DNA from 2 places in the Paenibacillus sp. CMM36 genome. Region 2 is predicted to be linked to the other one. Evidence: riboswitches for the same ligand, from Rfam matches in the RefSeq annotation. Region 2 holds a riboswitch; the other holds the start of a gene.
What was found. A riboswitch is a leader RNA that binds a small molecule or an ion and turns the genes downstream of it on or off. The one in region 2 is predicted to bind ZMP and ZTP.
Positions count from the first base shown of each region.

Region 1: linked by a shared signal. The riboswitch ahead of ACWA2B_RS20140 (bifunctional 5,10-methylenetetrahydrofolate dehydrogenase/5,10-methenyltetrahydrofolate cyclohydrolase) and the one ahead of ACWA2B_RS04810 (TIGR01440 family protein) in region 2 are both predicted to bind ZMP and ZTP.

Region 1 is NZ_JBSEDY010000011.1:100,348-116,487, reverse strand. Features, by position in the region: gene ACWA2B_RS20150 (stalk domain-containing protein) at 100-1,602, opposite strand; gene ACWA2B_RS20145 (cyclodeaminase/cyclohydrolase family protein) at 1,817-2,452, opposite strand; gene ACWA2B_RS20140 (bifunctional 5,10-methylenetetrahydrofolate dehydrogenase/5,10-methenyltetrahydrofolate cyclohydrolase) at 2,449-3,315, opposite strand; ZMP/ZTP riboswitch at 3,429-3,513, opposite strand; gene ACWA2B_RS20135 (fatty acid desaturase) at 3,727-4,788, shown strand; gene ACWA2B_RS20130 (sensor histidine kinase) at 4,857-5,990, shown strand; gene ACWA2B_RS20125 (response regulator transcription factor) at 5,987-6,586, shown strand; gene ACWA2B_RS20120 (deoxynucleoside kinase) at 6,732-7,352, shown strand; gene ACWA2B_RS20115 (deoxynucleoside kinase) at 7,352-7,993, shown strand; gene ACWA2B_RS20110 (Gfo/Idh/MocA family protein) at 8,191-9,192, shown strand; gene ACWA2B_RS20105 (metallophosphoesterase family protein) at 9,441-10,877, shown strand; gene ACWA2B_RS20100 (RtcB family protein) at 11,121-12,347, shown strand; gene ACWA2B_RS20095 (shikimate dehydrogenase) at 12,499-13,389, opposite strand; gene ACWA2B_RS20090 (MFS transporter) at 13,419-14,609, opposite strand; partial or broken gene ACWA2B_RS20085 (LysR family transcriptional regulator) at 14,826-15,736, shown strand; gene ACWA2B_RS20080 (MFS transporter) at 15,866-16,140, shown strand, end outside.
Region 2 is NZ_JBSEDY010000002.1:171,474-187,613, forward strand. Features, by position in the region: gene atpG (ATP synthase F1 subunit gamma) at 1-750, opposite strand, end outside; gene atpA (F0F1 ATP synthase subunit alpha) at 926-2,440, opposite strand; gene ACWA2B_RS04750 (F0F1 ATP synthase subunit delta) at 2,460-3,005, opposite strand; gene atpF (F0F1 ATP synthase subunit B) at 3,002-3,490, opposite strand; gene atpE (F0F1 ATP synthase subunit C) at 3,604-3,828, opposite strand; gene atpB (F0F1 ATP synthase subunit A) at 3,933-4,757, opposite strand; gene ACWA2B_RS04770 (ATP synthase subunit I) at 4,787-5,167, opposite strand; gene ACWA2B_RS04775 (AtpZ/AtpI family protein) at 5,160-5,414, opposite strand; gene wecB (non-hydrolyzing UDP-N-acetylglucosamine 2-epimerase) at 5,585-6,754, opposite strand; gene upp (uracil phosphoribosyltransferase) at 6,865-7,494, opposite strand; gene ACWA2B_RS04790 (ABC transporter substrate-binding protein) at 7,852-9,117, opposite strand; gene ACWA2B_RS04795 (carbohydrate ABC transporter permease) at 9,133-9,969, opposite strand; gene ACWA2B_RS04800 (carbohydrate ABC transporter permease) at 9,969-10,850, opposite strand; gene ACWA2B_RS04805 (serine hydroxymethyltransferase) at 11,024-12,274, opposite strand; gene ACWA2B_RS04810 (TIGR01440 family protein) at 12,395-12,982, opposite strand; ZMP/ZTP riboswitch at 13,202-13,283, opposite strand; gene ACWA2B_RS04815 (low molecular weight protein arginine phosphatase) at 13,362-13,946, opposite strand; gene ACWA2B_RS04820 (manganese efflux pump MntP) at 14,050-14,610, opposite strand; gene ACWA2B_RS04825 (L-threonylcarbamoyladenylate synthase) at 14,937-16,140, opposite strand, start outside.

The DNA.
Region 1 (16,140 bases), on a different contig from region 2:
ACAAATTGTTGAAATAGATAAGAGATCGCATATTATACACAGTATATAGCATTAAAAACCAGTCCAACATGAATCATGTTTGGACTGGTTTTTGATTTACTATTTTGTCGTAATTTCAATAGTATCTTCTTTTTGTATCCAATCTACCTTGGCCCCCAGCGTTTCGCTGATCAGCCTTAATGGAAGATAACCAATACCATTCACCATGAAGGGCGGATTGGTAAGCTTTACAGCCTTACCGTTCACTTTTGCTTGGCTGGTTTTGAAATTTATTTCTAGAAAGACAGGGTGATCTTCTGCCTTGGACTGATCTATTTTTGCTATTTTGCTGTTGAAATCATAAGCGATCTCGGCCCCCAGTTTATCAAAAACAGAACGAAGGGGAATAAACGCTTGCCCGTTGCGGGTAATGACACCATTACTCAGAGAGACAGGCGAACCATTGAGACGGACAAGAATCGGTTTTTGTACAGGAACTGGTGAACTATACAGAAACTCATAGTCTCCTATACCTAGCTGCGCGTGTTTGTTGACACCCCAGCCCCATAAGGCCCCATCTGCTTTTTGCATGATTACGTGCCGTGGACCTGCTTTGATACTTTGAATATTTTTAGCAAGCAATGTAAAGGGGGCGTTGGATGGTAACTTTTCACCATCTAGAGACGCAACATATACATTCCCAGCTGTGGTGAGGGCGAGTATGGAGCGTTCGGCGAAAAAGGCGTCTTTAACATCTTTTACTCCTGATAATAGCACAGGGGTATTTTCATTGTGATAGGTTGTATTATCTGAGTAACCTGTGACCGTTTCACCCCAGAACCATAACCGTCCTTGTCGATCAATCGCGAGATTGGAACTTCCATTGGTCTTAATTATTTTGATGTCCGATAAGGCTTGAATCTGCGATACGGATAAAGTTTCGGACGGAGTTACATTTTTATCAAATTCTTTGGGCCATGTCCATACAGTACCGTCTTTCTTTAAGGCTATGTTTTTGGAGATAGCAGTAATATCCTTTAATGATGGAACAAGCTCGAAGCCCTGCAAGGACCTTGTATTTTTCCATACACTTCCGTCCTTCTTCAAGAAGATCCAGCGTTCCTCATATTGCGGTCTTTTTTCATAGTAACTATCCAATTCTGTAACATTTTCGATGCCGGATAGGGTTTGAAAAGGAGCAAAGTTGCCACCATTTTCGATTCGATCAGCGGATAATACGGTTCCTTCGGCGTTTAGGGCGAGCACATGATCATTCATAATACGCACGTTTATGATGTTTGGTAGTCCTTCCAGAGAAATGAATTTCACGGATTCAGAAATGTTGTTTCTTGGCACATACCAGGCGGAATGATCTTGTAAGGTAAATATCAGATCGCCTTCCTGGATTATATTCGAAAATGTTCTTACAACGTTTGGCTTATCCTCTACACGAGTCGGTACGGATTGATTATAGCCCCATAACCACAAGCTCCCATCGGATTGAATCAGACTCCCGGAATCATAGGAGCGAATACGGGACGCCGATTCATCACCGGCCGCCCATGCACTGGAGCTGAACAATAACAGCGCGATCATACTGATTAACAGAGTACGTCTTTTCATGCGTTTTTCCTCATTTCTTCATCAATGTATATAAGGTTAAATAACGCCTTGGGGAATATCTCCTTATCAATAGACGAAGAATATATAGAAAAGTTTTCCACAAATCGTTGGATTCCAATAAAATAGCCTCCAAACCCACGAGCAGAGGCGGGTTTGAGAGGCTATTTTTTGAGCATGGAAGCAGAATATGACTTGGGACGGGTTCTTCCAATGGTCAGCCCGTTATTCGGCTGCGCACCATCAATAAGGTTTGTTCTTTGATTTGTCCGATTTCACGGAGGAGTGCGGCTGTTTTAGCTTCGTAGGATTGTTTGACATCCAAATCTTTCAGCGAAGCAAGGTTAATGTCGACGGTAAGCAGGGCAGATTGAGCGGCGGCTTCGAACAGGATCGCGCCGATGCCAAGATCCGAAATCACATTTTTATTGGACACTTCCACAATGTTATAGGCTTGCGACAATCCGTCTCGGCATACTTCCAGCAGGCGCATGGGTACCTCAATGGCAGCGATCACCGCTGTCTGTAAGGAATGGGTACGATAGCGCTTTTCTTCGTCTGTTTCCTTGGGCAAACGCAGGGCAGTCATATACTGTTCAAAGGATTGGATGTCTGCGACCATTAATTCCTCACAATGTGTAGACAATCTTTCCATGCTGCTAATGACGTCCGTGATTTGTTCATGGATGTGCGCGTATTTTTCTCCTTGTGAAAGGTTGGCGGTCATGGAGGTCATAGCCGCGCCTAGTGCCGCAGCCAGTGCGGATACACTTCCTCCGCCAGGGGTAGGAGCTGCACTTGCAGCCTCTTTCAGAAAATGTCCGATGGAATGATTCCACGACAGTTCACTCATGAGTAAACCACCTCTCTGGAGTAGTGTTGCAGATGTATTGCTTTGAGCAGATTTTTGTACAAAATCGCAGTCGTTAAGGTGCCAACACCGCCGGGAACCGGAGAAATAGCATGTACTTTTTCCCCCACGTCTAAAGCGGCATCTCCCACTATTTTTCCCTCTAGCGTCTCATTAATTCCCGCATCTACCAAAATCAAACCGGGATGAACCATATCTTGCGTAATCACATCAGGGCATCCGACTGCCACGAAGGCAATGTCTGCATGGCTCAGATGCTCTGCAATATCACGCGTACCTGCATGACAGGCGGTAACGGTGGCGTTTTCTCTTTGCAACATGTGGAAAAGGGGAAGTCCCACTGTCTGTCCGATGCCCACGAGCGTGACATTTTTGCCTGCCAATGTGTGACCGTAATGCTTGAGCAGCTCGATACAGGCTTGAGGTGTTGCGGGATATAGTCCGGCGTCACCTGTTACAGTAGCCAGCTTGTTATCGGGTGTAATCCCATCAATATCCTTGTAGGGGGCAATGGATTGTTTAATAACGGAGGCGGAAAGATGTTGGGGAAGCGGCAGTTCCAGCATAATGCCATGTACATGGGATGCATCGTTCAGACTGCCGATCAGGTGCAGTAGCTCGGTTTCGCTAACATGACGATCAAACGTATGGAGATGAAATGAGATGCCCAGCTTCTCCGCTATTTTTTGCTTGGTCCGTGCATAGTATGCAGATGCCGGATCACCTTCTACCAATAGGGTTGCCAGATGGGGACGGTGTCCTTGCTGCTTCATTTCTTCTACCTGTGAACGGATCGTTGCATATACTTGCTCAGCTGCTTCTTTGGATTTCATGATAATAGCCATAGTCCGAGCCTCCTCTGAATTTATTGCATAATGGAATCAACAGGGTGTCATGGTCTTGTAAAACGAAAAAAAGTATTTGCACAAGGTCGTCAAGACAGACGAATCCTCTGCAAATACTTCTCCCAGGCGAACGGTACGCTTTTTTTGTATGCTCCCTCGTGGTTCATTCCACTGACTTCGCCAGTCACATACAGCGTTATTATACCTTATATTTTAACAAACAATCATCAGAAAAGAAACCCGCGAACATTTGGAAAACGGGTTATGTTACTTGTCTATATGACAAATGTCATATACACGAACTGACGTTTATGACTACAGCGCCTAGAGCGTTCTCCTTATACTGAGATTAGATCAACATGTACGCCTAACAGGATCAAGGTATAGGCGTCATCTTTAAGGAGGATCATAATGAGTATGACACAACTCCCATTAGCCCAATTGAAAAAAAATATGGCTCCCTACGAGAAAATAAACACGAAATCCAGCGTTCTGCAACTTATCAATACCTTGGGTCCACTGATCCTATTGTGGTATGCTGCTTATCTTAGCCTGTCGGTCTCGTACTGGCTGACGCTTCCCATTGCCATTGTTGCATCGGGGTTTGTGGTACGGACGTTTATTATTTTTCATGATTGTGGTCATCAATCCTTCTTCAAAAGCCGCAAGCTGAACGACATTGTGGGAACGATTACAGGTATTATTACGCTCTGCCCTTATCACCAATGGAAAAATAGTCACGCGATCCACCATGCAACCAGCAGTAATCTGGATAAAAGAGGCACAGGTGACATGTGGGTGCTTACGGTAGAAGAGTACACAGAGGCTTCCACATGGACACGGTTGGCCTATCGCATATACCGAAATCCTTGGGTTATGTTCGGACTAGGTCCGATCTATACTTTTTTGATTTCCTATCGCTTTAATATCAAGACAGCCAAACGCAAGGAAAAAATGAACACTCATGTGACGAATATATCCATCGTTGCATTGTATGCACTGTTGTGCTGGGCTATTGGATGGCAGGCCTTCCTTCTCGTACAGGCACCTATCTTTTTTGTATCCGGTATGTTGGGAATCTGGTTGTTCTATGTACAACATCAATTTGAGGATTCGTATTTTGAGCACGATGAAGAGTGGAGTTATATTAATGCAGCCGTAGAAGGCAGTTCTTACTACAAGCTTCCTAAAGTATTGCAATGGATTACGGGCAATATCGGATTTCATCACGTTCATCACCTGAGTCCCAAAGTTCCAAATTATAATTTGGAAAAAGCACATGAAGCGACACCGTTACTTCAAAAGGCGACCACGATCACAGTGAGTAGCAGTCTGCAATCGTTGAAGTTCCGACTTTGGGATGAAAATACGAAAACCTTTTTGACCTTTAAACAAGTGAAGCCGCTCCTCAGCAAACGTGTAGCAGTTACGAAACCCATGCCTACACCTGTTGTAGGCACAGAAAGAAAATAACATTGAACAAAACCTGGTATGATAAGATAAGGAATATAAGTCATGTGAAGTAGAAGAGGGTGGGCAGGATGCAAAAATGGTATCAGATCTTCCAAAGAAATACAGGGCTTAGCCCTTATGTTTGGGTCGTCTTTTACATCCTGCCCTTTTACTACTTTAGCTCTTCATCTACAGGTCATATTATTTTGGGTACTGCTATTATTTTGGTATTCTTTGCATGTTATGTACTGGCTTTTGTCTCAAAAGGCTGGCTCATATACTTTTGGACCAGTGTACAGATTGCCATATCGATTACCATGACACTGCTGTTCAGCTATATGTACTTTTCCATATTTATCGCCTATTTGATCGGTAATATTAAAAGTAAGGCTGCATTTACGACGCTGTATATTATTTTAATGGTTATTACGATTGGATTGATCAATTATGGTTTTGTTTCTCAGAATCCCGTTTTTATTAAACAGATTCCTTTTATCCTGCTTAATCTGATCGGTGTGATTCTCCTTCCGATTACGAATTTTAATCGCAACAAAAGCGATCGGCTCCAAGTCCAATTGGAGGATGCCAATAAGAAAATATCGGAATTGATTAAGCTGGAGGAACGGCAAAGAATTGCGCGTGACCTGCACGATACCTTAGGTCAGAAGTTGTCACTCATTGGGCTGAAGAGCGATTTGGCGGGCAAACTGATGGATCAGTACCCGGAGCGGGCGCATGTCGAAATTAACGATGTTCGTCTCACGGCAAGAAGCGCGTTAAAAGAGGTACGGGAAATGGTTACTCAAATGCGCGGTATGCGACTAGAGGATGAGCTACTACGTATTCGGCAGATTTTAAAGGCTGCTCACATTGAATTAACTCTAGAGGGCGACCCGAAGCTGGAGCATACATCATTAATGAATGAAAATGTTCTTAGCATGTGTATGAAGGAAGCCGTAACCAATGTAGTGAAACACAGTGGAGCTACCGCTTGCTCCATCACGATTGAGCCGTCTCGTAAGGAATTAACTCTTCGGATTCAGGATAATGGAGTCGGTATTACGAGAGAAAATGGAACCCTTCGTGGAAACGGCCTGCAAGGTATGAAGGAAAGGCTCGAATTCGTGAACGGATGTATGGAGCTGCGTTCAGATCAGGGAACGACCTTGGTCATTAAAGTGCCCAATATCCCTGAAAAGCCGAACGAGGAGGTGGGGCCATGATTCGAATTGTCATTGCAGAAGACCAGCGTATGCTGCTGGGTGCTCTAGCTTCTCTGCTAGACTTGGAAGAGGACATGAAAGTAGTCGGAAAAGCAAGCAACGGGGAAGAAGCTATAGAACTGGTGAAGCTGCATCAACCGGATATATGCATTATGGACATCGAAATGCCAATAAAGAGCGGATTGGATGCGGCTGAAGAACTCAAAGGCTTGAACTGCAAGATGCTGATTTTAACTACGTTTGCCCGCCCTGGGTATTTTGAACGAGCGATCAAGGCGGGGACACACGGTTATCTACTCAAGGACAGTCCCAGTGAAGAGCTGGCTTCCTCCATTCGCAGTATTATGGCAGGTCGGCGTATCTATGCTCCGGAACTGGTCGATGATGCTTATGCCGAAGTCAACCCGCTAACAGAGCGTGAAAAGACCGTCTTGGCGCTCATCGCTGACGGAAAGAACACAAAAGAGATTGCTGGTGAACTGTATTTAACGACAGGGACGGTGCGCAATTATATTTCAGTCATTCTCGATAAGTTGGGTGTCAGTAACCGGATCGAAGCGATTACACGTTTTAATGAAAAAGGTTGGTTTAAATGAGAAACAGAGACGCTATGAAGCAAAATATAGCGCTCTGTTTTTTTGTTTTATCCATAGATTTGGTATGCCTTTAGCGTACTACCTTGTGATACAATAGGATAGTTGTCCACAGGATGGACTGGAGTACAAGGAGGAGCAGAACCGCATGAAACAAGCCCCATTTATAGCCGTTGAAGGGCCCATCGGAGCAGGCAAAACGACGTTAGCTTCGATGCTTTCAACCGAGCTACATTGGCCGATAATCAAAGAGATTGTCGAGGAGAACCCATTTCTCGATAAATTTTATCAGAATATAGATGAGTGGAGTTTCCAGTTGGAAATGTTCTTCCTCTGCAATCGGTATAAGCAGTTGGAGGATACTGGTCTGCAATATATCGAGAAAGCTCAGCCTGTTATTTCTGATTATCATATCTACAAGAATTTGATTTTTGCTGAACGTACGCTTAAGGGTGTGAAGCTCGAAAAATATCGTCAAATCTATCATTTGCTCACAGATGATATGCCTAAGCCGGACATTATCATTTATATCAAAGCAGATTTGGATACCTTGCTGGGGAGAATTCGCAAGCGTGCACGCTCTTTTGAACAGGAGATGGACCCTGCCTATCTGGAGCAATTGATCATAGATTATGATAAAGGCATGCAGTTTCTCGCTGAACAGTCCCCTTCCCCTCGTATATTGACCGTGAACGGGAATGAAATTGATTTTGTAGAAAATCAGGCACAATTTAAACAAATTGTTTCCGATGTAAAGGAGCTTATATAGTGAATAATTACAACATTCCTGCAAATGCCTTGATTACGGTAGCGGGCACAGTGGGTGTAGGTAAATCCACGTTGACCGGTGCTTTGGCCGGACGCCTTGGTTTTAAAACCTCTTTGGAGCAGGTCGATCATAATCCCTATCTGGAGAAATTTTATCACGATTTCGAAAGATGGAGCTTTCATTTGCAAATTTATTTTCTCGCGGAACGCTTCAAGGAACAAAAGAATATTTTCCTGTCTGGTGGAGGCTTTGTGCAGGATCGTTCTATTTATGAGGATACAGGCATTTTTGCGAAAATGCATGCCGATCAGGGAACGATGAATCCTACCGATTATGAAACGTATACTAGCCTGTTTGAGGCGATGGTGATGACACCGTTTTTCCCTCACCCTGATGTGCTGATCTATCTGGAAGGCAGTTTGCCCTCCATTCTGAGTCGGATTGAGGAGCGCGGTCGCGAGATGGAGATCCAGACCGAGCGTTCTTATTGGGAGCAAATGCATCGCAGATATTCCAATTGGATCAACGAATTTGATGCCTGTCCTGTACTGCGTCTGAACATTGATGAGTATGATGTACATGACCCTGCTTCCATGGATGCTATTTTGGAAGAAGTAGGAAAAGTAATATCAAAAAAATAGAGATATAACCCCAAATAACTGACAGGGACTGTGGTACAATCAGTATAAATTAAGCTGATAGACCGCAGTCTTTTTTTGTCGAATAAACATGTTGAAGCACGAGATATGGCTAACGGTATAGTGGACAAGTTTAGGCTGGAATGCGAGAATAGGTACATATGAATTGTAATGACTCACGGGAAGGATGGGATACTGTGATGCGTTTTGGTATTGTTGGAACCAACTGGATAACAGAGAGGTTTATTCAAGCTGCGATGGAGACGGACGAATTTTCCCTGACGGCGGTATACTCACGCACAGAGGATAAGGGCAAAGCTTTTGCTGACAAATATAACAGCCAGCCGGAGGTTTTTACAGACCTGGCGCAAATGGCCGCAAGTGACCAGGTCGATGCCGTATATATTGCCAGCCCCAATTCCTTACATGCGGAGCAGGCGATCTTATGTATGAATCACGGAAAGCACGTGTTGTGTGAGAAACCTTTTGCGTCTAATGCAGCAGAGGTGAAGAGTATGATCGAAGCCGCGCGCAACAACGATGTTCTGCTGATGGAGGCCGTTAAATCCACACTTATGCCTAACTTTAAAATAATAAAGGATCATATGTATAAAATAGGCCGGGTTCGGCGTTATTTTGCAAGCTACTGTCAATACTCCTCCCGCTTTGATGCTTTTAAGCAAGGTAAGGTATTGAATGCGTTTAACCCGGCCTTTTCCAATGGTTCCCTGATGGACCTTGGCGTGTATTGTTTGTATCCTATGGTGACTTTGTTCGGCAAACCTGAGGAGGTTCGGGCGGTTGGTGTGCTTTTATCCTCTGGTGTCGATGGCGAGGGCAGTATCGTGATGAAGTATCCTGATATGGATGCTATCGTCATGTATTCCAAAATTACAGATTCCTATCTGCCTGCTGAAATTCAGGGTGAGAATGGAACGATGGTGATCGACAAAATCAGTCAGCCCTATGAGGTGAAAATTCATTATCGGGACGGCACGATTGAGGATCTGACCAAAGCTCAGACGCGTGAGCCCATGTATTATGAAATTCAGGAATTTATAGATCTGATCAAGATTGGTGAACGCAACAGTTCCATTAACTCTTTGGAGTGTTCACTTACAGTCGCTGAAGTGATGGAGGAGGCAAGACAACAATTCGGCCTTCGTTATGAAGCAGATTTGAAAAATACTTCTGCACATTAGTCAGTGGAATGATCGAAATTGCAATGCACAAAGGGCTGCCGATTTTGCAAACTTTGCAAATATACGGTTAGCCTTATTTGGCTTTGTAGCCCTAAAAGGGTAAAGCAGTTATCCTTCTCCTCAATCGCTAGGTCACTTAACACCTCGTTTTTACAAATTACTATATTTCCTAAAACAACGTATTAACATTTGATTGATATGATCATATTTATAACTTTTACATATTAACTACACAGAGGAGTGTACACATGTTTAAGAAGTTTCAAAAATGGTCAGCAACATCTATGTCTGTTGCTCTTGCACTAGGTTTGATTACGGGCATGTCAGCCTTGCCTGTCCATGCTGAGTCATCAGGGAATACAGATCATGGTATTAGTAAAGTTACAGCTACATTTTATGGAGACACAAAAGGTTCCAAAGGATTTACCTGGTATACTTCAAAACTTTCCACGAAGAGCACTGTTCAAGTAATCAAGAAAACGGCTTCTGAAGCTGATTTTACGAGTGCTCTTACATTTGAAGGGACTTCTTCTCCATCGACCAATTCTCCAGAAGAGCTTGTCCATAAAGCTGTAGCTACAGGTCTTCAAGCGGACACAGCTTATTATTATCGTGTGGGTGATGCAGCGCGCGGGATATGGAGCGAAACAGGTACGTTTCAAACGGCTCCTAAGAGCGGCGAATTTACCTTCATTGATTTAGCTGATACACAAGCGAAAAGCGAAGATGAAGCCATATTGTCTTCACAGACGCTCGAAAAAGCACTTCAAACTGTAGGTAATGCTCAGTTTGTAGTCCACAACGGAGATATCGTAGACACCGGTACCAAAGAAGAGCAGTGGGACTGGTTGTTGGGACATTCACAAAAAAGTCTTTTGAATACAACCATTGTTCCTTCAGCAGGTAATCATGAGGATGAGAACTACGCTTTTTATGATCACTTTAATATTAATCAACCAGCTGGTTCTGCTACTAAAACAGGAGCGTACTACTCCTTTGATTACAGCTATGCTCACTTTATCGTACTGAACTCCAATGAGGACTCAGAGAAATATGCCAATTTTTCTGAAGATCAAGTTGAATGGTTAAAGAAAGATGCTGCGGCAGCCAAAAGGGCAGGTGCAAAGTGGATCATTGTTAACATTCACAAAGGTCCCTACACTACCTCTAACCATGCAACAGATTCTGACATCATGGATAACAATGGAGTTCGTAACCAAATCGCTCCACTCATGGACAAACTTGATATCGACTTTGTCGTGCAGGGGCACGATCATATTTATGCTCGGACGAAACCAATCAACCAAGAGGGTAAAGCAACAACGTCAACCAAATTAAAAGATACATTAAATGATAAGAAGATTGAATATAGTGTGAATCCGGATGGAAGTATCTATGTCATCCCAGCAACTGCTGGCCCCAAAGTCTACTACAAGAACCCGAGTGAAAAACTTGGAGATAAGTACTATAATCTCTTTGAACTAGCTGAAGAGAATCATGCGGCAGTATATGGCCCGGATCCGAGTGACAATCGTAGACCTGTACGAGGACAGGTACAGAATTTTGTTGGCATCACCGTAGACGAAAATAAACTTACAGCCGTAACGTACGAAATTGATCAAAACAAAAATGATGCCAAACCTTTTATTGTGGATCAATTCGGAATCATCAAAAAATATCAGTAAAATTGATTAATGGTTTCTAAATAATCATAAAAGGATATCCTACAGTCTGGTCGGCTGCATGGATATCCTTTTTCATTTTCTTATAGGGACTTTCTTATAGAGACGTCTGATGTTGTGCTTGTAATACTTACGCCCTGTTCGGAAGCGGGTAAACCGTACATAATGCTATTAAGAGATCCAAAGTTCAAAAGTAGTCAATTTTACATATAGAAATTTTCTTGCAAAATATGGAGGGATAAAGCGATGGCTTATCAAGAAATCAATGGAGTACGCGTATGGGGATCACCTGACCCGGGAGCACTATCTCAAGCCCGCACATGTGCCGAAAATGGTAATGTGATTCAGGCGCTACTGATGGCAGATCATCATAAAGGCTACAGTCAGCCGATTGGCGGTGTGATGGTGTATGACGGACAAATTTCACCTTCAGGTGTAGGGTATGATATCGGCTGCGGGAATAAGGCGGTAAGATCCAAGCTGTTTGCCGCAGATATTATGCCACGTATTTCAGCCGTGATGGATGAGATTGCACGTCATATTTCGTTTGGCGTAGGCCGTGTGAATGCAATTCAGGTAGACCATGAGCTGTTCGATGACCCAGATTGGGCAGTATATGCGGCGATTGGGAAACAAGAACATGACAAACTGAAGTCCTTGGCGAGGGAACAGCTGGGTACAGTAGGGAGTGGTAATCACTTTGTTGATGTATTTGTGGAGGAAGCGACAGGACAGGTCTGGATTGCCAATCATTTCGGCAGCCGAGGCTTTGGGCACAAAACAGCAAGCGGGTTTCTAAATTTGGCTGCAGGACGGGAGTTTCTCGGAAAGGCGCCGGGAGAACATATGGATCAGCCGCCTGTACTGCTGGATATGAACAGTGAGCTGGGAGACATGTACTACCGTGCGATGCGCCTTGCCGGACGCTATGCGTATGCGGGACGTGACTATGTGATAGAACAAGTGCTTGGTATTATGGGGACCGAAGCGGATTTTACGGTGCATAACCACCATAATTACGCGTGGAAGGAACAGCATGATGGACGCGACACCATTGTAGTCCGCAAAGGCGCAACCCCCTCGGCCCCTGGCCAAATGGGCTTTATTGGAGGAAGCATGGGCGATATCTCGGTGATTGTGCGTGGGAAAGATTCGGTAGAAAATCGGGATTCCTACTATAGTACAGTCCATGGCGCAGGTCGTATTATGAGTCGTACCCAGGCAGCCGGTAAAATGAATTGGAAAACCCGCACACGGAGTGGTGGACAAATCACGGATGTACAGATGAAGGAGGCTGTTCGGAACTACGGTGTCGAGCTGCGCGGAGCAGGTACAGACGAAAGTCCGTTCGTCTACCGCAAACTGCGCGAGGTACTGGACGCTCATTCCGAGACCGTGGAAGTTATGCATGTGCTGAAGCCAATCGGGGTATGCATGGCTGGGGCCAATGAGTTTGACCCGTATAAGGATTAATGAAAAGAGAAGGAAGAACGGGGCTGTACCCATAAAAAAGACGATGCCCGGCAGAAGTGTTCATTCGCCGAGCATCGTCTTTAAAGTACATATATGCGTATATAATAGAAGGAACTCATGGCTTGATGTGCTTGTTGAGCAGCTCTAAATCTTACAGTTGATCAGCAAAAAGCTGTTCTTTAATATAAGCGACTGGCATCTCTTGGCCTGTCCACAGTTCGAAGGCTAATGCGCCCTGCCACAGCATCATGCCCAGACCGTTAATGGCGGTTGCACCTACGGATTCAGCTTGTTCCATCAGCTTGGATTTAGCTGGGCTGTATACTACATCGGTTACAATCAGATCGGAACGAAGCATGGACACATCCTCAATTACACTTTTGCCTTCCAGCGGTTTCATACCCACACCTGTACCATTAGCGAAAATATGACTTGTAAGAATCTCTTCACGCAGCTTCTCCTGATTCTCTAATGCATAGATATTCGCCTTGACTTGGGCATGTTTCATCTCTTCATTAATCATACGGACATTTTCTTCCGCCCGGGCAAAGAACTGGTCATTACGAGCGAAAATTGAAATTTCAGCGAGACCAGCTCGAGCGGCTTCAATAGCAATCGGCGTTGCAGCACCGCCTGAGCCGACGAGTGTCATTTTCTTACCTTTCAGATCAATGCCGTTCTCCTGCAAGTTACGAACATAACCTGATCCATCTGTACTGTAGCCTTTCAGCTTACCATCCGTATTCACGACAGTGTTGACGGCACCTGTAAATTTAGCGCTGTCGTCTAGCTCGTCAAGATACTGGAGTATAGCTGTTTTGTTAGGCATGGACACGTTATAACCGCGTATGTTCAGAGCGCGCATCCCCCGTACGACCTCTTCAAGCTGTTCATTGCCTACTTCAAAGGCCATATACGCGTTATTTAGGCCCAGCTTTTCAAACGCAAGATTATGCATAGCCGGGGACAAAGAGTGTCCGATCGGTGTAGCTAGCAGTCCGATTAATTGTGTTCTTCCGTCAATACGTCCAGCATTTTTCATGATATAAGCCTCCAAGTAACGTGTGTAGTTTAATGAAACACTTTTTTATATCGATAAGCAACAAACACGGCCAGCAAAATACTGACTACAGCAATCGCAATATCCAGAATGAATACGGAGGTAATTCCCAGACTTTTGGACATGCTCCCGGTAGCCAAAGGCATCAGGATGAACGATAGGCTGGCTGCTATGTTTACGAGAGAAGTCGTAGTTCCTTTGTTCTTGCGGAAAAATTCCGTCATTACCGTAAGGGCAATTTGGAATATGCCTGCGGTAGACAAGCCGATTAAGAATGAACTGATCAAGGTAGCGACAGGATTGTGCCATACAATTAAAGCCAGCAAAGAAAGCAGGGCAATAAGCGGATACACAATCATGACGGTAATGGGCTTAATGAATCTACCAAGTACCATAGCCAACAAAATAACGGAAACTAGTGAACCTATACTATAGTAGCTAAGCAGCTTAATGGCGCTGGCTTTGTCCATGCCAAGAGCCTCTTGTCCAAAGGTAGGAAGCCATAGCTGCACGATCATGAACAATACAGTTGAAGTAAAACCGATAATAATCAGAGACAAACCTTCTTGCCAAAACTTAGGCTCGCTGTGGAACGAATCCGTTGATTGACCAGTCTCGGCTGGAGCCTTTTGTTCCTCGGCTTTGTGGTTGGGGAAAGCGGTCATTGACAAGAAAATCCCGTTCAGCAGATAAATTCCTGCTGGAATAAAGAAGGAATATCCATAGAACATATCGTGATTAATAAAAAATGCAATCATGAAAGGAATAACAATGGCACCGATCGAGATGGATGCTTTGACTAGGACGGTTGCAGACCCGGCTTTTTTTCCGAACCCTTCAATGAGTGCGGGATAAGTCCCCGCATCCATCATCGAGTTGCAGAGCCCTGCGATAATGGCAAACACGAATGCCAAGGTGTAGTTAGGTGCAAGCGGAATACCGATTAGGAAGATTAAATAAGCAAATGATGCAATAACAATCAGTGGTTTCCTTCCGTATTTATCTGACATTTTTCCGGCTACTCCGAGAGCGAGCAGTTTACCGATTCCAATCGCTGACACCAGATAGCCGATGGCTGCTTTATCCGTGTTCAATTGCACGGTCAGAAAGCTCATATTCGACGAGAGAATAACATTAATCATACCCAGAAGAAAATAGTTGATATAAAGCCCTGTTGCCATTCTGATATAAGGATTTTTCATAAGTGTAACTCCCAACATAAATTTTAGATCAATGGCCTAGGTAGGCATCGTCCAGGTGTATTAAAGTACGCCCATAAACAAGTGAAAATATTCACATAATGTCTATGTCTTAATTATATAAGGGGTGATATTATAAATCCAATGCATATTTTTATCGTTTTTCATAGTTTGGGTCTATAATTTAAAATATGAATTAAAGAAGGGAATTACATAATTATGAACCTGAAGCACTTACAATATTTTCGTGTACTTGCGGAGATGGAGCATTTTACTCAGGCAGCTATGCGGCTATGTATCACTCAACCCAGTTTAAGTCATGCGATTTCAGAATTAGAAAAGGATTTGGGCGTTCATCTGTTTGAGAAGCAGGGGAGAAATATTCGGTTAAACAAATACGGACGATTTTTTCTGAAGTATGTGGAGCACGCGATGGATGAATTGGAAAAGGGGGAGCATAACTTACGGGAATTAGTGAGTCCAAGTCATGGTAATATAGATTTGGCGTTCATTTACACACTAGGTTCACACTTCATTCCAGCAATAATCCAAGCCTTTTCAGCTCTGGATGCCCGTAAAGACATTTCCTTTTCGTTTCACCAAGGGAATACGAACGATATTATTCAAGGCCTGAAGCAGGAACACTATGATGTGGCGTTCTGCTCTCACGTAGAAAATGAACCGGATGTGGAGTTTATTCCGCTGGCTCAGCAGGAACTGGTGGTCATTGTTTCACCTGATCATCCGCTGGCTTCTCTGGACCAAATTGATCTCAAGGATACAGCAGATTACCCGGTGATCTTCTTCAACAAAAAGAGTGGGGTTCGGCCCATTATTGAGAATTTGTTTGCCAAGGCGGGCGTTACGCCACAGATTATTTGCGAGATTGAAGAAGATACGGCAATGGCAGGACTGGTGTCTATCAATTACGGGATCGGAGTTATGCCCCGCATTTCATCGTTAGATTATTTTAACGTCAAACATTGCCTATTATTAATCCAGAATACGAGCGTTTTATCTACCTAGCCAGCATTAAAAATAGATATTTATCCCCGGCAGTAGTAGAGTTTCGGAACTTTGCCCTAAGTTATGGCAAGGAGTTTTATCTGAAAACGCATCAGCGTGTCTAAGCCGGAGTCTCGCAATATTTAAACTTGATAAATTTTAAATTGTGTTCTATACTTCATCATCGACGCAAGCAATGTGAAATGATTCACGTTTTGATACTACAAGACTTACTTACAAAAGCAGGTGAATTCATGATGAAACGTACTTCTTTTCCAGTGGCGACAGGACTTTATGTAAACTATCTTTTGTTCGGCATGTTTAATATTATGCTGGCATCGCACATGTCCTTTTTAACAGAGCATTTGCATACAGATCAGGCGGGCATCAGTCTCTTGGTTTCTGCGATGGGATTTGGCAGGTTGTTTACCCTGTACATATCCGGGGTGCTCTCCGACCGTTATGGTCGCAAACCGTTTATTGTGGCAGCCGGGCTACTGATGACTGTATTCTTGGTCGGTATACCGCT
Region 2 (16,140 bases):
AGCAGATCCCATTGCCGTCATCTTCGCTCCCAGTTCACTAGCTTTACCATCCAGCAAAGCGCCGTAAATGAGCGTTTCCGCGTAACGTGGCAGCAATACTTCCAGCACTCCTTCTGGTGAAGGCTCATACTCATAGTTAATTGAGGATGAAGCTGTAGCTGAATCCGGTGTCGCCATTGGTAACAGACGGTCAACTGTTGGAATTTGAGTCAATGCGTTGACAAAGCGGTTATAGCATAGATAAAGCTCATCAAATTCTTTAAGTTCAAAGCCTTGTACAGCCTTGCTTGCAATCGTTTTGATATCTGCAAAAGCAGGTGTATCCGACAGATCTGTTACTGATTCAGCGATAGGAAATTCACGACGTCTAAAATAATCCCGTCCTTTTCGCCCAATGATGAAAATCACAAATTCATCCTGTGAACGGTGACGTTCAGAAATCGTCTGCGTAACCTGTCGTAAAATATTGGCGTTATAACCACCAGCCAGACCACGATCAGATGTAATGATGAGATAAGCAGTCTTTTTAACCGGACGCGTTTCCAGCATTGGATGCTTGATGTTATTCGCTCCAGAAGCAATGCTACTCACAACTTCCTTAAGCTTTTCCGAGTAAGGACGAGCCGACTCCGCTTTCTCCTGAGCTTTTCTCAGCTTGGATGCAGCGACCATTTCCATCGCTTTCGTGATCTGCTTCGTACTCTGCACACTTTTAATCTGACGTTTAATCTCGCGCATACCTTTTGCCATGATTTCACCACCTTCAAGCTTTGGCAAAGCCAAAGCTAACTTCGTAAGATTCAAATCCAGCCGGGCATATGTTAAAGGGCCTGTTATTGAGGGTAAAACATGCCAAGGAAGCCAAAACCCGGAGGGCACGCTTCCTTAGAACATCTTTCATCATAAACAGGCAAATTCCAATGTATTATACCGACGTGGCGAATGATTTTTTGAATTTCTCGATAGCTGCCTTCAAAGCCGTTTCGTTATCAGCCACCAAGTCTTTCGTGTCGCGGATAGATTGAAGCACGTCCTGATGGTCAGACACCATGAAAGACAGGAAGTCTTTTTCAAAACGTTTTACATCCGCTACAGGGATATCATCAAGGAAGCCTTTTACAGCAGTATACAAGCTCACTACTTGTTGCTCTACAGCAAGCGGTTGGTTAACACCCTGTTTCAGAATTTCCATCATGCGTGCGCCGCGATCCAAACGGGCTTTTGTGGATTTATCCAAGTCGGACCCGAATTGGGAGAACGCTTGAAGCTCACGATATTGAGCAAGATCCAGACGCAGGGAACCTGCTACCTTTTTCATCGCTTTAATCTGAGCTGAACCACCTACACGAGATACGGAAATACCTACGTTGATCGCCGGACGTTGTCCTGCATAGAACAAGTCAGCTTCCAGGAAGATCTGTCCATCTGTGATGGAGATAACATTGGTTGGAATATATGCAGAAACGTCGGAAGCCTGTGTCTCGATGAACGGCAATGCGGTAAGTGATCCGCCGCCCAACTCATCATTCAGCTTCGCTGCACGTTCCAGCAAGCGAGAGTGAAGATAGAAAACGTCACCCGGATATGCTTCACGGCCCGGTGGACGACGCAGCAACAGGGACAATTCCCGGTAAGCTGACGCTTGTTTAGTCAAGTCATCATAAACAACAAGGACATGCTCGCCTTTGTACATGAAATACTCACCCATAGCGCAGCCAGAGTAAGGAGCAATGTACAGCAATGGTGATGGCTCGGAAGCTGATGCCGTAACGACAATCGTATATTCCAGCGCACCGTGACGACGCAATGTTTCAACAACTTGAGCTACCGTGGATTGTTTTTGACCAATAGCGACATAAATACATTTCATGCCGTTACCTTTTTGGTTCAAAATTGCATCGATTGCGATAGATGTTTTACCTGTTTGACGGTCACCGATGATCAACTCACGTTGACCACGGCCAATTGGAACCATCGCATCAATAGCTTTAATCCCCGTCTGCATAGGCTCATGTACCGATTTACGGGCCATAACGCCTGGAGCCTGACTTTCAACCGGACGGAATTCTGTTGTAGCAATCGGTCCTTTACCGTCTACTGGTTGCCCCAATGGGTTAACTACACGTCCAATCATTGCTTCCCCTACAGGGACCTGCATGATCTGGCCTGTACGTTTTACTTGACCACCTTCACGAATGTCGGAGAATTGACCCAAAATAACAACACCGACATTGCTTTCTTCCACGTTGAGCGCCAAGCCCAATACGCCAGTGTCGAATTCAACCAATTCACCGGCCATAACTTTTTCCAGTCCGTAGACGCGGGCAATACCGTCGCCGACTTCAACAACAGTGCCGACTTCAACGACCTCGATATCATTTTTATATTGTTCAATCTGACTTTTAATCAATGAACTGATTTCCTCAGGTTTGATACTCAAGTGTGTTCACCCCTATCTTCTATACTCGTCTGTTAAAGGATTTCTCGAGACGATCCAGCTTGCCGGCCAGACTGCCGTCGTACAATGTATCGCCGATAACCACTTTTAATCCGCCCAGCAGACTCGGGTCCACTATATTTTCCACACGGATTGTTTTATGTTCACGGGCTCCGAATTCCTCGGCTACCGCTGTTTTTTCCTGATCACTTAAAGCATAAGTCGAATACACCTTTGCATGAGCAAGTCCCAGCTTGTATTCCTGAATATCGAGGTATCCGGCAAGGAGAGATTCGAACAAATCTGCTCTACTACGCTGAATCAACAGTTTGATCGTGTTAATTAGCGAGGCAGACAACTTGCCTTCAAAACTGTTAGCCAGAACTTGAAGCTTGACCGCTTCCGTAATGTTAGGAGAATTAATGAATTTACGGATTTCAGCATCCCCCGATACAGCCTCTACAAAAGCACGTAGCTCCTGCTCGGTTTCCATAATGGTCTGTTCCTGCTCTGCCACTTCAAACAAAGCTTTCGCATACCGTTTGGCTACTACCGTATCCCGGCTCATGCTTTGCCTCCTACCTCTTTAAGGTATTGGTCGACAAGCTCTCCCTGGACTTGGTCTTCCTTGATTTCCTTTTGAATCAGTTTGGAAGCAATTTGTACCGAAGCTTTACCCACTTCGCTGCGCAGTTCGGCAACCGCCTTATTACGCTCGCTTGTGATTTCACGAACAGCTTCGTCTTTCAGGCGGACAGCTTCGTCCTTGGCCTGAACAATAATTTGCTCCGCTTGTTTGTTACCTGTTTGTTTTGACTGCTCAATAATGTCGTACGCTTCCTTACGTGCCTGCTGGAGAGCCTGCTTTTGCTCCTCAACATAAGCAGCAGCCTGTTCACGCGTCTGTGCCGCTTCATTCATTTGCTGTAATACAAGCTGACGCCGCTTCTCCATAACGGAAAAGAGAGGTCCGAATGCATAACGCGTTAGTAACCAGTACAAGATCAAAAATGCAATAATTGTGAAAACGATACTTGTCCAATTTAAACTCAATTGAAGTCACTCCTTTCCGGTGAACGTCAGTCCTAGTTATCCCTTAAGCCAAGCAACAAAGAAGGCGCGGATGGCTGTGGCCTTCCCCGCCAAACCTTGCAAGTTTCAAATTATTATGCCTTAGCGTAGAAAATAAACGCCAGAACGACCCCGATAATAGGCAAGGCTTCAACCAGACCTACACCGATAAACATTACCGTTTGCAAAGTTGATTTAGCCTCAGGCTGACGAGCGATACCTTCAACTGTTTTACTTACAATCAGACCGTTACCAATACCTGCGCCGAGCGCACCCAAACCTACTGCGATAGCTGCTGCTATTAATGCCCAAGCTCCCATTTAAAAAATCCTCCTTAGAGATGTGTATTTGTGTTGTACATGTATTTGCAGTTAAGAGCGAAGCGTACTCCTGAACTTAACTAAAAACCCGAAACTAATTTTAACTAATGCTCTTCTTCATGCGTGTCAATTGCCTGCGAAATATATACGAACGTCAAAATGGTAAAGACGAACGCCTGAATACTGCCGACAAAAATACTGAATCCTTGCCAGACCACGAGTCCCAATACGGAAGCAACCATACCTCCCACACCAAGTGCTGTCATTTTCAGCAGAACACTGATCAAAACTTCGCCGGCAAAAATATTACCGAATAGACGCATACCATGTGTCAACAGTTTTGAGAACTGCTCAATCAAGTTAATTGGCAAAAAGAATGGAAATGGCTGAATGTAATGCTTGAAGTAAGCTTTGGTATTACGGAAAATCCCCAGGAAATGAACCAGGACAAAGATCATCAAAGCCAGTCCAATGGATACCCCTGCATCTGCGGTAGGTGATTTCCACCAGCTGATACCTACATGGGCAGCTTCGCCCGGGTGAGACGCCTGTGCTTGTTCTAATGCTTCTTTGACTGGAATGATTTCATGTCCAAATACTTGGGCACTTTGCGCATTATCGAACTCGGTCACAATCCCGAACGGTAAGCCCAGCATATTTCCGACGAAGATGAACATGATCAGCGTCATCCCCAAGGAGAGGAATGGCTTCCCTTTTTTCAAATCCATCGTGCTGGTAATCAGTCCTTGAACGAATTCGACGACCCATTCCATAAAATTTTGCAGCTTGCTTGGATTGTCCACAGACAAATTGCGCGTTGCAGCAAATGCCAGTCCAAATACAATCGCGCAAGTCACAACCAGCATAATAATGACGGACAAGTCAATGTTAAATCCGCCCAATTCGATAATCGGTGATTCATGCAACATGTTTTCTCACCCCTTTCTCAGTTGAGCCATCATTTTTCCTGTAGCGCGAATATGATGCCTATAATTAAAAGAAGAAATTGTCCAGTCACCAGGCTTGCCATTACAGCGATCTCATGGAAATAGGCTGGAAATTCTAGCGCCAGCACTACTGCCAAAATAGAGGTCCCTACTCGAACGCCAAAGCCAATGCCCACCTTTTTCTTCTTGCCTTCACCGGCGGCTGCATTCGCAACCTGTCGAATTTTGTAGGCCATATACAGCACATTAAGACAGCTTACTCCCGTTCCCAGAATGATTCCGTGAGCAATGTCACGATGTTGGGGCATGAAGGCGGAGACCAGGAAACACAGAGCCATAATACCAAGCGCTACGATCCATAACATTTTTTGCATACGGGTCATCTCATTCATGGTTATCCCTCAATACCTTTCCGATCACAAGGGCAATACTTAATGCGCCTACAACCAAGCCTGCGAGAACGCTTACGCCAATCCAAATTCCGGAGCCATCAAGTTTAGCATCGAGCCACTTTCCGGCATAGAAACCACCCAATGTGCATATCGCCAAATCAATGCCGATCGCGCTCACCAATCCAATTGCCTTGAAGGCATTCCCGGTGTTATTTCGGTTGTTGTTTTGCTTGGAAGGTTTGACCACTTTTCCATGTCACCCCTGCAATTCCAGTCCATTTTACTTAAATATAAGATCTTTGTCAATTGAGATATTTTAGCGCCCTAAAGTATAAAATCAAACGACAAAGCATCTTAAATTGCTGTATCCCTTGGTAACCGTACAGTTTAACTGTATGCTTGCCTTGTAAAGAATAATTATATCGGACGAACACCTTTTGTGAACATTGTGTGAAATTCTTCAGGACGTTCGGATTGAACGCCATAATGGTGCAAAATCGCATTGACAATTCTTACTGATGCTTTTCCATCGCCGTAAGGATTCGCTGCCTGACTCATAGAATCGTACAACGCGGAATCTGTCAAAAGTGCCTTGGTCCGATTGTACACGTTCTCTTCGCTCGTACCCACCAGTTCCAAGGTGCCCGCTTCAATTCCCTCCGGTCTTTCAGTCGTATCACGCAGCACCAGAACAGGTACTCCGAACGAAGGCGCTTCTTCCTGAAGCCCACCGGAATCCGTAAGGATCAGATGTGTATGTGGGTAAAAATTGTGCAGATCCACGACATCCAGCGGATCAATCAGCTTAATACGCGGATGGTTGCCTAAAATCTCAAATGCAGGTTCCTTCACAGCCGGACTCGGATGAACCGGATAAACAATAGCGATATCCTCAAACTCATCTGCAATGCGCTTAACTGCATTAAAAATCTGACGATGCGGTTCCCCTTGGGATTCCCGACGATGTGCTGTCATAAGAATCAGGCGTTTGCCCTGAGCCCACTCCAGTACAGGGTGCTCGTAATCCTGGCGAACCGTATACTGAAATACGTCAGTTACTGTATTGCCTGTAACATATATTCGCGATTCAGGCTTGTTTTCCTTCCGCAAATTTCCAGCCGATAAAGAAGTAGGCGAGAAATGCAGATCAGACAGCACGCCTGTGAGCTGACGGTTCATTTCTTCAGGATATGGAGAAAGCTTGTTCCACGTTCGCAAACCCGCTTCCACATGCCCTACTTCAATCTGCTGCATAAAGGCTGCATAGCTGGCGAGGAAAGTCGTCAGTGTATCACCGTGAACCAACACGATATCGGGCTTGGCCTCACGCAATACAGGTTCCAGACCTTGAAGTACCCGCATGGAGATTTCATTCAGTGTCTGGCGATCCTTCATTACGTCCAGATCATAATCAGGGTGAATATTGAAAACTTCCAGAACCTGATCAAGCATCTGGCGATGTTGAGCTGTAACGCATACCACGGACTCGATATGCTCCGGGTGGCGCTGAAGCTCCAAAATAAGAGGAGCCATCTTAATCGCTTCCGGACGCACACCAAAAATTGTCATCACTTTGATTTTGGACATTTTCTGTTGAACCCCTTTTCATAATAAATGTCCGCTCCACAGGTCTTTCATTATTCAGAAAAACGACCTGTCATAACGTCCATAGATTTTGCCGAACCGCCAAAGGCAGTCTACTTGGTTCCGTACAAGCGGTCTCCAGCGTCACCAAGACCTGGAATGATGTATCCATGGTCATCCAGACGCTCGTCCAGTGCAGCGACATAGATATCCACATCAGGATGCGCATCCTGCACAGCTTTGACTCCTTCAGGAGCAGCAATCAGATTCATCATTTTAATTTGAGTGCAGCCTCTCTTTTTCAACACATCAATCGCCGCAATTGCCGAGCCACCCGTTGCAAGCATCGGATCAATCACGATCAATTCGCGCTCAGTTACATCTGTAGGCAGCTTCGTATAGTATTCTACGGGTTGCAGCGTCTCAGGATCGCGGAACAGTCCTACATGGCCTACCTTTGCTGCAGGCAGCAGCTTTACTACGCCATCCAGCATACCCAAGCCTGCACGCAGAATCGGAATAAGACCCAGCATACGTCCTGAAATCACTTTACCTTCTGTCTCAGCAACCGGTGTCTGCACCGTAATGCTTTCCAGCGGGATATCCCGTGTAATTTCATAAGCCATCAATGTTGCTACTTCATCCACCAGCTCGCGGAAATCCTTGGTGTTGGTCCGCACATCGCGGATAAATGTAAGTTTGTGTTGGATCAAAGGGTGATCGCAAACCACCAGTTTCGCCATAATATATTCCCTCCGGTATTATCGTCACGTTCTTTCGCGCCAGCATATCGAACTATCCTGAGTCGAAAGGATCTATGTAACCTATTTGCACAAACCAAATAAGCACAGATGCAATGCGTGCCTGTAAATCCTGTTTATTATAACATTCCCTTGATTGATTTAACACCTGCCACCGCAACCTTTTGTCAAGGGAAAGATATGACATGTAAAATACTTAATAGGACCGCTTTACGTGTGACTTTCGTCACATAAAACCACATCAAAAAGGCCCTGACGGCACTTGACCGTCAAAGCCTGCTGACTTTAAACTTCCTGTCCATGCTATAGCCTTTGCATCCTCATGCAGAGGTATTCTTTTTATCTATACTTCAAATTGTCCCACGCTCCCTGAAATTGCTGAAGCATTTCGTCCTTCGTGATAACTCCTGCAATATAAGCTTGTATACTACTGCTTAAATCCTGATTCAGTCCCTTAGGGAAGCGTTGGAAGTTCCAGCTCCATATCTTGCCTTCCCTCACATGCCGAGATATTTCTGCACCTAGATCACCTGTCGTCTCGTCACTGGACGTGATACTTTTGAAGGCGGGAACAAACTTAAACTCCTTGGTGATATAATGCTTGCCTGTTTCTGATGTGACCAACCAATTGAGAAATTCTTTTGCCTCCTGCTTTACAGGCGAATTTTTATTGACCACCCAGTTCGATGCCACTCCCACAGCGAGTCTACCTCCTGTGGAGGGATCATTGTCTATAGGCGCAGGCAGAATACCCAAATTCAAGTTAGGATTAATTCCATCTATTTGCGGTTGCGTCCAGTTCCCCTGGTGCATCATAGCAGCCTTACCTGTCGAAAACAGCGTCACTTGTGTATTGTAATCCGTCGTGAGCGGATTGCGGTTCCCATATTTTATAGTCAGGTCAAGCAACTTCACCCACTGATCGAACACCGGGTTACCGGGGATGCGAGCCGTTCCTTTGTTTAAATCCTCAACATAACTTTCCGGGTTCGGCTGTCTGGCAAACGGAATATTGATAAAATGGTTCCCCAGAACCCACCATTCCGCATACCCGTTAGCAAAAGGTATAATCCCTGCCGCTTTCAGTCGCTTGGCTGCTTCCTCCAGTTCATCTATCGTCTGAGGTAGTTTGGTTATGCCCGCTTTTTTGAACAAATCCTTGTTATAAACAAAACCAAATCCTTCTAGGTTCATAGGCTGTCCATAAATCTTACCGTTAACCGTCATCGGCTTACGAGCGAAATCGTCCAGATCCTTCACCCATGGCTGATCCGACAAATCCTCCAAGTACTCCAACCACGTATCGCGGTCCTGGTAGCCCTCATTTGTAAAAATGTCCGGCTGATCGCCTGATGCGAATTTAGCCTTCAACGAAGCACCGTAGTCCGTACCACCACCGACAGATTGGATATCCAGCTTGATGCCAGGGTGCGTTTTTTCATATTCTGCCTTCAGCTTATTTAGTGGTTCCGAAATCTCTACTTTGAATTGATAAATGTGTATCGTTTTCGTCTCACTCTGTTGAGCCTTCGTATTTCCACAACCTGCAAGTGTACATGCGAGCAGCACCATCAAGGAGATGACAAGTAACGCTGTTTTTTTCATCGATTATCCCTCCCATCAGCCTTTGACCGCGCCGGCTGCAATGCCAGAAACGATGTATTTTTGCATCACCAGAAAAAACACAACAATTGGCGTGATTCCCAACACCAGTGCTGGCAGCGCCAAGTCCCATTGCTTGGTGTACTGACCAAACAACATATAGGTTGCAATCGGAATGGTACGCAGCTCAGGATCATTCAAAATGAGCGAAGGCAACAGATAGTCATTCCAGATCCATAAGGTATTCAAGATAAGCACGGTTACGAACATAGGCAGCAGCAGTGGACAAACGATGCGAAAGAACACCCCGTACCGGGATGAACCGTCCACCCTTGCCGCCTGCTCGATCTCAATAGGTACCGTTTTAATAAAGCCATGAAAAAGAAAAACGGATAAAGGCGCTCCAAAACCCAGATAACATAAGATCAGTCCCGGTATACTGTTGTTCAAGCTCAATACGTTGGACACTTCCATAAGCGGCAACATAATCGATTGAAAGGGAACTACCATCGCAGCCACAAGCAAACCGAACAGGAACCGGTTAAAACGAGTGTCATGCCGAACCATCTGGTAAGCGGCCATCGAGCTGATGAGCAGCAAAAGCGCATTACTGACGATCGTGACAATCAGTGAATTCCCCAGTGCTGTGGGAAAGTTTATTTTATTCCAGGCGTTAGCATAGTTTTCAAAACGGAAGGTTGTCGGCCACGAAGCGGAATGGGCCAAAATGTCACCAAAGGATTTAACGGAGTTTACGAGCAAAAAATAGAATGGAACCAGAAAAATTAACCCGATCACAATAAGCAATATTTCAGCAACCCATGTGCCCAAACGGTAGTTTGACGTTTTTTCCATTACATTTCGACCTCCTTTTTCTTCGTGAGACGCACCTGAATGCTGGTAATGATCGCAACGACCACGAAGAAAATCATAGCCTTGGCAGTTCCCAATCCAAGTCGATTATTTGTAAACGCTTCATTATATATGTCCAACGCTACAGACTCTGTCGACTTGAAAGGTCCCCCCTTTGTGAGAGCCAAATTCAATTCAAATACTTTAAAGGACCAGGATATCGCTAGGAACAAGCAGACGGTCACCGCTGGCATAATAAGTGGCACTACAATATGACGCAAAATCTGTCTTCGGCCCGCGCCGTCAATTTGAGCCGATTCAATCAGAGCAGACGGTACATTATTTAACGAAGATATGTAAATAACCATGAGATAACCTGCATATTGCCATACAAACACAATGACAGTTCCCCAAAAAGCAGTTGGCCCATCACCCAGCCACGGCAGTTTAAAAAAGGAAAGCCCTGTTGCCTCCCCTACCGCAGAAAAGCCGCGTACAAATATAAATTGCCAGATGAAGCCGAGCAGCAAGCCGCCAATCATATTGGGCATAAAAAATACAGTTCGCAGTGCATTACGGGTACGCAACGGTTTGGTAAGTGCATAGGCTAGGAAAAAGCCAATCAGGTTCGTCAGAATGACACCACATACGGTAAACCGAACCGTAAACCAGAACGCATTACGGAAATCTGGATCGTCCCTAAAAATATGAACGTAATTCCCTAGCCCGAGCCATCGGATATTTTCAGATACTCCATCCCAGTTCGTCATGGAATAATACAGCCCCAGCAGGAACGGAATGACCATAATCAAGACGAAAAACAACGCCATCGGTCCCACAAATACGAGCTGCTGCAATAATTGCGCGGATTTTCTTTGACTCAATGTAATCACTCCTTTGTCGTAGATATAAAGGAAAGCGCGCACAAACCTTTACTGTAATCGCTTATTACCCAAAAATGTAAGTTTCGAGTCGTTTGGAAGCAAAAAAAGGCTGTTCTCCTCCGGCTTACGGAAGGAAAACAGCCTATAACATAAAGATTATGAATGTCGATGAATTAGTATTGAGTTCCTGAATAAATCGGGAACTTATCTGTTAACTCGCCAACCGCTTGGCTTGCTTTGGACAATACAGTATCATCTTTCGGGTTTTTAAGGGTTTCAGCAATGATTTTACCGATTTTGACCATAGCCTCTTCATCCATCCCACGAGATGTTGCAGCAGGTGTACCAATACGAATCCCGCTTGTTACGAATGGACTGGTCGGATCAAAAGGAATCGCATTTTTATTGACCGTGATGCCCACGGAATCCAATACATGCTCCGCTTCTTTACCTGTGATATTCAAATTGCGCGTATCCAACAGCATCAGATGGTTATCCGTACCACCGGATACAATGTTAATCCCCTCAGCCAACAGTGTTTCAGCCAGCACCTGTGCGTTGCGGACTACATTTTGCGCATAGGTTTTGAACGATGGCTGGAGCGCTTCACCCAAAGCAACCGCTTTGGACGCGATCACATGCATCAGTGGCCCCCCTTGAGTACCAGGGAAAATAGCTTTATCAATCGCTTGCGCCCATGCTTTGCGAGTCAGAATCAGACCCCCACGCGGACCACGCAGCGTTTTGTGTGTCGTTGTTGTTACAAATTGGGCATGCGGAACTGGACTTGGGTGAATTCCCGCTGCCACAAGACCTGCGATATGTGCCATATCCACCATGAACAAAGCACCTACATCATTGGCAATGGAAGCAAAAGCTTCAAAATCAATAGTACGCGGATATGCACTCGCGCCAGCTACAATCAGACGAGGGCGGTGCTTGAAGGCTGCCTTGCGCACTTCATCGTAGTCGATGCGGAAGTTGTCTTCGCGCACACCATAGGCAGCAAAGTTATACAACAAGCCGGAAGCGTTAACCGGACTTCCGTGTGTTAAATGGCCACCATGCGCCAGATTCATACCCAGTACAGTATCTCCAGGTTTGAGAGCTGCCAGATACACCGCCATGTTGGCTTGTGCTCCAGAGTGAGGCTGCACGTTAGCATGCTCAGCGCCGAACAGTTCTTTTGCTCGGTCACGTGCGATGTCTTCAACGATATCTACATGCTCACAGCCACCATAGTAGCGTTTGTTTGGGTAACCTTCAGCATATTTATTCGTCAGCACGGAGCCCATGGCTTCCATTACTGCTTCACTGACAATGTTCTCGGATGCGATTAGCTCGATATTGTGGCGTTGTCGTTTCAGTTCAAGTCCCATTGCTTCCATCACTGCTGGGTCACTTTTACGCAGGTGTTCCATCATGATTGATTACTCCCTCTCCATAGTCAATTGTTGGGTATACAAGCTAACGCCTGCTCCTCTGTTGGGTACCTCATCCTCATTGCAAAAACGATTAGTACAAACATGCCGCCATGCCAAATGCTAATCGCAGTTTCCGCCGACTTCTTGCTCCAGACTGTACACCGCCCGTTGTCCGCCAATAAGTGGAGGACGGGTGAACGCCGCTGTCACACGTGCTTCGCCAATCCAGCGAAGGCTTGGGCGAAACGGAACAGCAATCGGTCGTAGATGCATGCCAATCAGCGTTTCGCCGATGTCTATCCCGGCATGAGCCTGCACGTTCGCCGCCAAACACGCGTCGCTCATAGAACGATAGGCGACGGTAGCCATAGAGCCTCCTGCTGTACGAACAGGAACAGCCGCAACCTCCATCAGTCCCAGTCGCTCCAGTACAGCCCGTTCAACGACCAACGCTCGGTTCAAATGCTCACAGCATTGAAACGCTACATCAAAGCCATACTGCCTGCGAACGGACTCTACTCCAGATAACAGTTGTTGAGCCACATCGAGCGCTCCCGCCGTGCCAATTCGACTTCCAGCCACTTCACTTGTGCTAACGCCGATAACCAACAGGCGACCAGCCCTGAGACTGGCTGCTTCTGCGATTTCCCGCACAACAGAAGTGGTCTGTGCTTCTAGCGAAATCTCATGATCCAATTGTCCCACCATTGGAACCTCCTTTGGTTGAACAGCCTCTCAGAGACTAGGCACGGTCTCATGCCCCAAGTTCAACACACTCTCTCCTGATCACAATCTCACTATATTATAGCCGATGTTTCAGATTTCGAGCAGAAAAAATGGAAGAACCTTTGAAGGAATCAACCCTCAGCTAAACATCTGGCATAACTTGTATATGAAAAAAGAGCAGTCCACACCTATGTGGAATTGCTCTTTTGCCCAGGCGACCGGCCGTATATCCGATGCTCCATCGTGGTTAATCCCACTTTTGTCGCCAGTTACATCGGATTCTCATTTTTCCACCTTATCTTAACGGATTAACCGTCGAAAATCAACAGATTCCGTACAAAATAGATGAGTAAGAGCGACTTTATTCGGAAGAGGCCTTTAGCTTGTCCAGCAGCTTATGCAGCGCCGTGCGGATTTCCGCAGCTGTGACATCGTAGTCTTCTCGTGAACCGCCAAACGGATCTGAAATATCAAAGCCCGGAATCCGTTGGTGTAATTCAATCATTCGTTCACGCTCCTGCGCCGATAGCTCTTGTCCAAGTGAAGCCATCAACTGCTGTGAAGCATATAAACCGTCCAACTCCTGTACATCATTCAACACCGCATCCCGGTTCTCCACATATTCCTTAAGCGTAAATACTTTGCCCGCCGTTTGGGGAAAGCGCTGAATTACGTGCTGTTTATGTCCTTGCGTCAAGGTTAAGATCAGATGTGCCCACCCGGCAAGCCCGTCGCTCAAAGGGGTTGAAGTGATCTGATCGGATATATCGTGATCACGTAGAACCGCCTCTGCATGTCGGGATATCGGCGTGCCTTCCATCGCTGCCACTCCCGCAGAACGCACTTCCAGTTCTAGTCCATGCTCAGCAGCCAACTTACGCAGCATCCCTTCAGCCATTGGACTACGACAGGTATTCCCAGTGCATACAAATAAGATATTCTTCAACGTTTTCACCCCCCGTATGTTAAAAAATATATAAACAGAGGATTACTATAATCCTAATCCCTTACTTTAACCCTGCACTTATTTTACACTGTCTGAGCTAAAATCAAAACATAAACATAAAGCCGAATGCCAGCAAAATGGCACCGCCCACTGCTTCCCCGTAATCTCCTAGATTGCGGCTGACCTTGCGACCCAGCAGCAGGCCCAACATCGCCATTGCTCCCCCGCAAAAACCAAATGCCAGAACAGACAGCACCAGATCACTCTGGAACATCCCCAGTGACACTCCTACAGAAAATGAATCCACGCTCACCCCAAGTGCAAACAGCAAAAGACCTAAAGGCGAACGATGATCCAATACCTGTACGCCGTCCCCTTTGAAGGAATTATACACCATATGCCCGCCTAAAAGGATGAGTAGCCCCCCTGCGAAGTAGGTCGTCACATGACCTAATAAAGAACTCATATAATGGCCCGTGAAAATTCCCAGCAATGGCATCAGAATGTGAAAAAAGCCAATAACAGTGCTGATGCGCAGCACGTCTCGCAGGCGTATCCCCTTCATGCCGATCCCTACGCCCAGCGATAACGCATCCATTCCTAGCGCTACCGCCATGATCAGAATCGTTACAACCTGCCCGGCATGGGCAGAGGCTGCCAGCATACTCCATCCCTCCATTATCCGTCTGTTCTTGTACACGTTATGCGGACAAGGGGCAAATCAGTACAAGCATGCACTGAAAGTACCCCATACCGAGAAGAGGAGGGAGGAAAATTTAATATAAGAGGTTGTTCAAAAAGTCGTCTTTCCATAACGAAGCTATTCAAGAAGCGGATTCGACGTCGAATCTTGAATTCAGCCGGGCCTTCCGTTGCTCACGTAGATCTATCTACGCTCCGCTACTCAGTCCCTAGCTTCATCCAGCCTTCTCGGTCCTGAAAAGCCGACTTTTTGAACACGCACTATAAGAGGCTCTGATTCGACAGAAGCTACAGGCGGACGATTCGGTGACCTGCCGCTTTAAGCAGGCGGTTCATAACGGCGTCGCCCAATCCTTTCGGCGGACAGGATTCCGCCAAAATGTAGGTGACGCCGTCCTCGTCGCAGCGACGCAGCACGCCGTACAGGCGTTGCGCTGCCTCATGGAGCGCGTCCAGCTTGCCCAGCGTGTAGACGCGTTCTCCGGCGTAGCCGGCGGTATGCTCGTCGAACGCGAGCACTGCCGTGCGCTCTCCGCGCGCGGAAGCCTCCGCCAGCGCAGCGCGAATCCACCCCGTCACCTCAACGGACGACGGGCCTTGTACCACGCTCAAGCGGCCTCGCGGCGCGTAGTGTGTGTACTTCATGCCCGGCGAGCGCGGCGCCGGGCTGTCGGCATCCTCCCCGGGCGTAGCGGCCAGCGCCGGGTCCAGCACGACGGCGCGAGCAACTGCAGCGAGCTGCTCAGCCGTCACGCCGCCGGGGCGCAGGATGGTGACCGTTCCGTCGTCACCCGCCTGCACCACCGTGGACTCCAGCCCCACACCTGTGGGACCTCCGTCTAAAATGCCGCCGATGCGGCCCTCCAGATCCTCCCGCACATGCTGTGCAAGGGTGGGACTGGGTCTTCCCGAACGATTGGCGCTTGGCGCAGCCAACGGACAACCCGCTTCAGCGATCAAGCGCAGCGCTATCGGATGATCTGGCATACGCACACCAACCGTGTCCAGCCCGGCCGTTACACGCGATGACAGTGCCTGCGGCACCACTGGCAATACGAGAGTCAGCGGTCCCGGCCAGAACATATTCATCAACGTCCGGGCTGTATCGTTTATTTTTGCTACCATACCCTCTAATTGATCAGCATCAGAAATATGTACTATGAGCGGGTTATCGGAGGGGCGTCCTTTGGCAGCGAATACCGCCTCCACCGCTTTTGTACTACGAGCATCGGCTCCCAGTCCGTACACGGTCTCCGTAGGAAAGGCTACCGTCTCTCCAGCTTGGAGGAGTACAGCAGCCTCGCGTATGCCTTTTTCCGCCGCGATCCGAGTCTGTTCAGCCGAAGTTTCGTCAGAAACACCCCCGTCAGTGTTGTTCACAGGAACCAAACATCTTACATCCCACCACTTCAATGCCTGCTTCAGCTCGCAATTCCCCTGTTCGTCCAGCTTTTGCTCCGATTTTTCCTTTTGCACAAAATCTCCGCGCAAG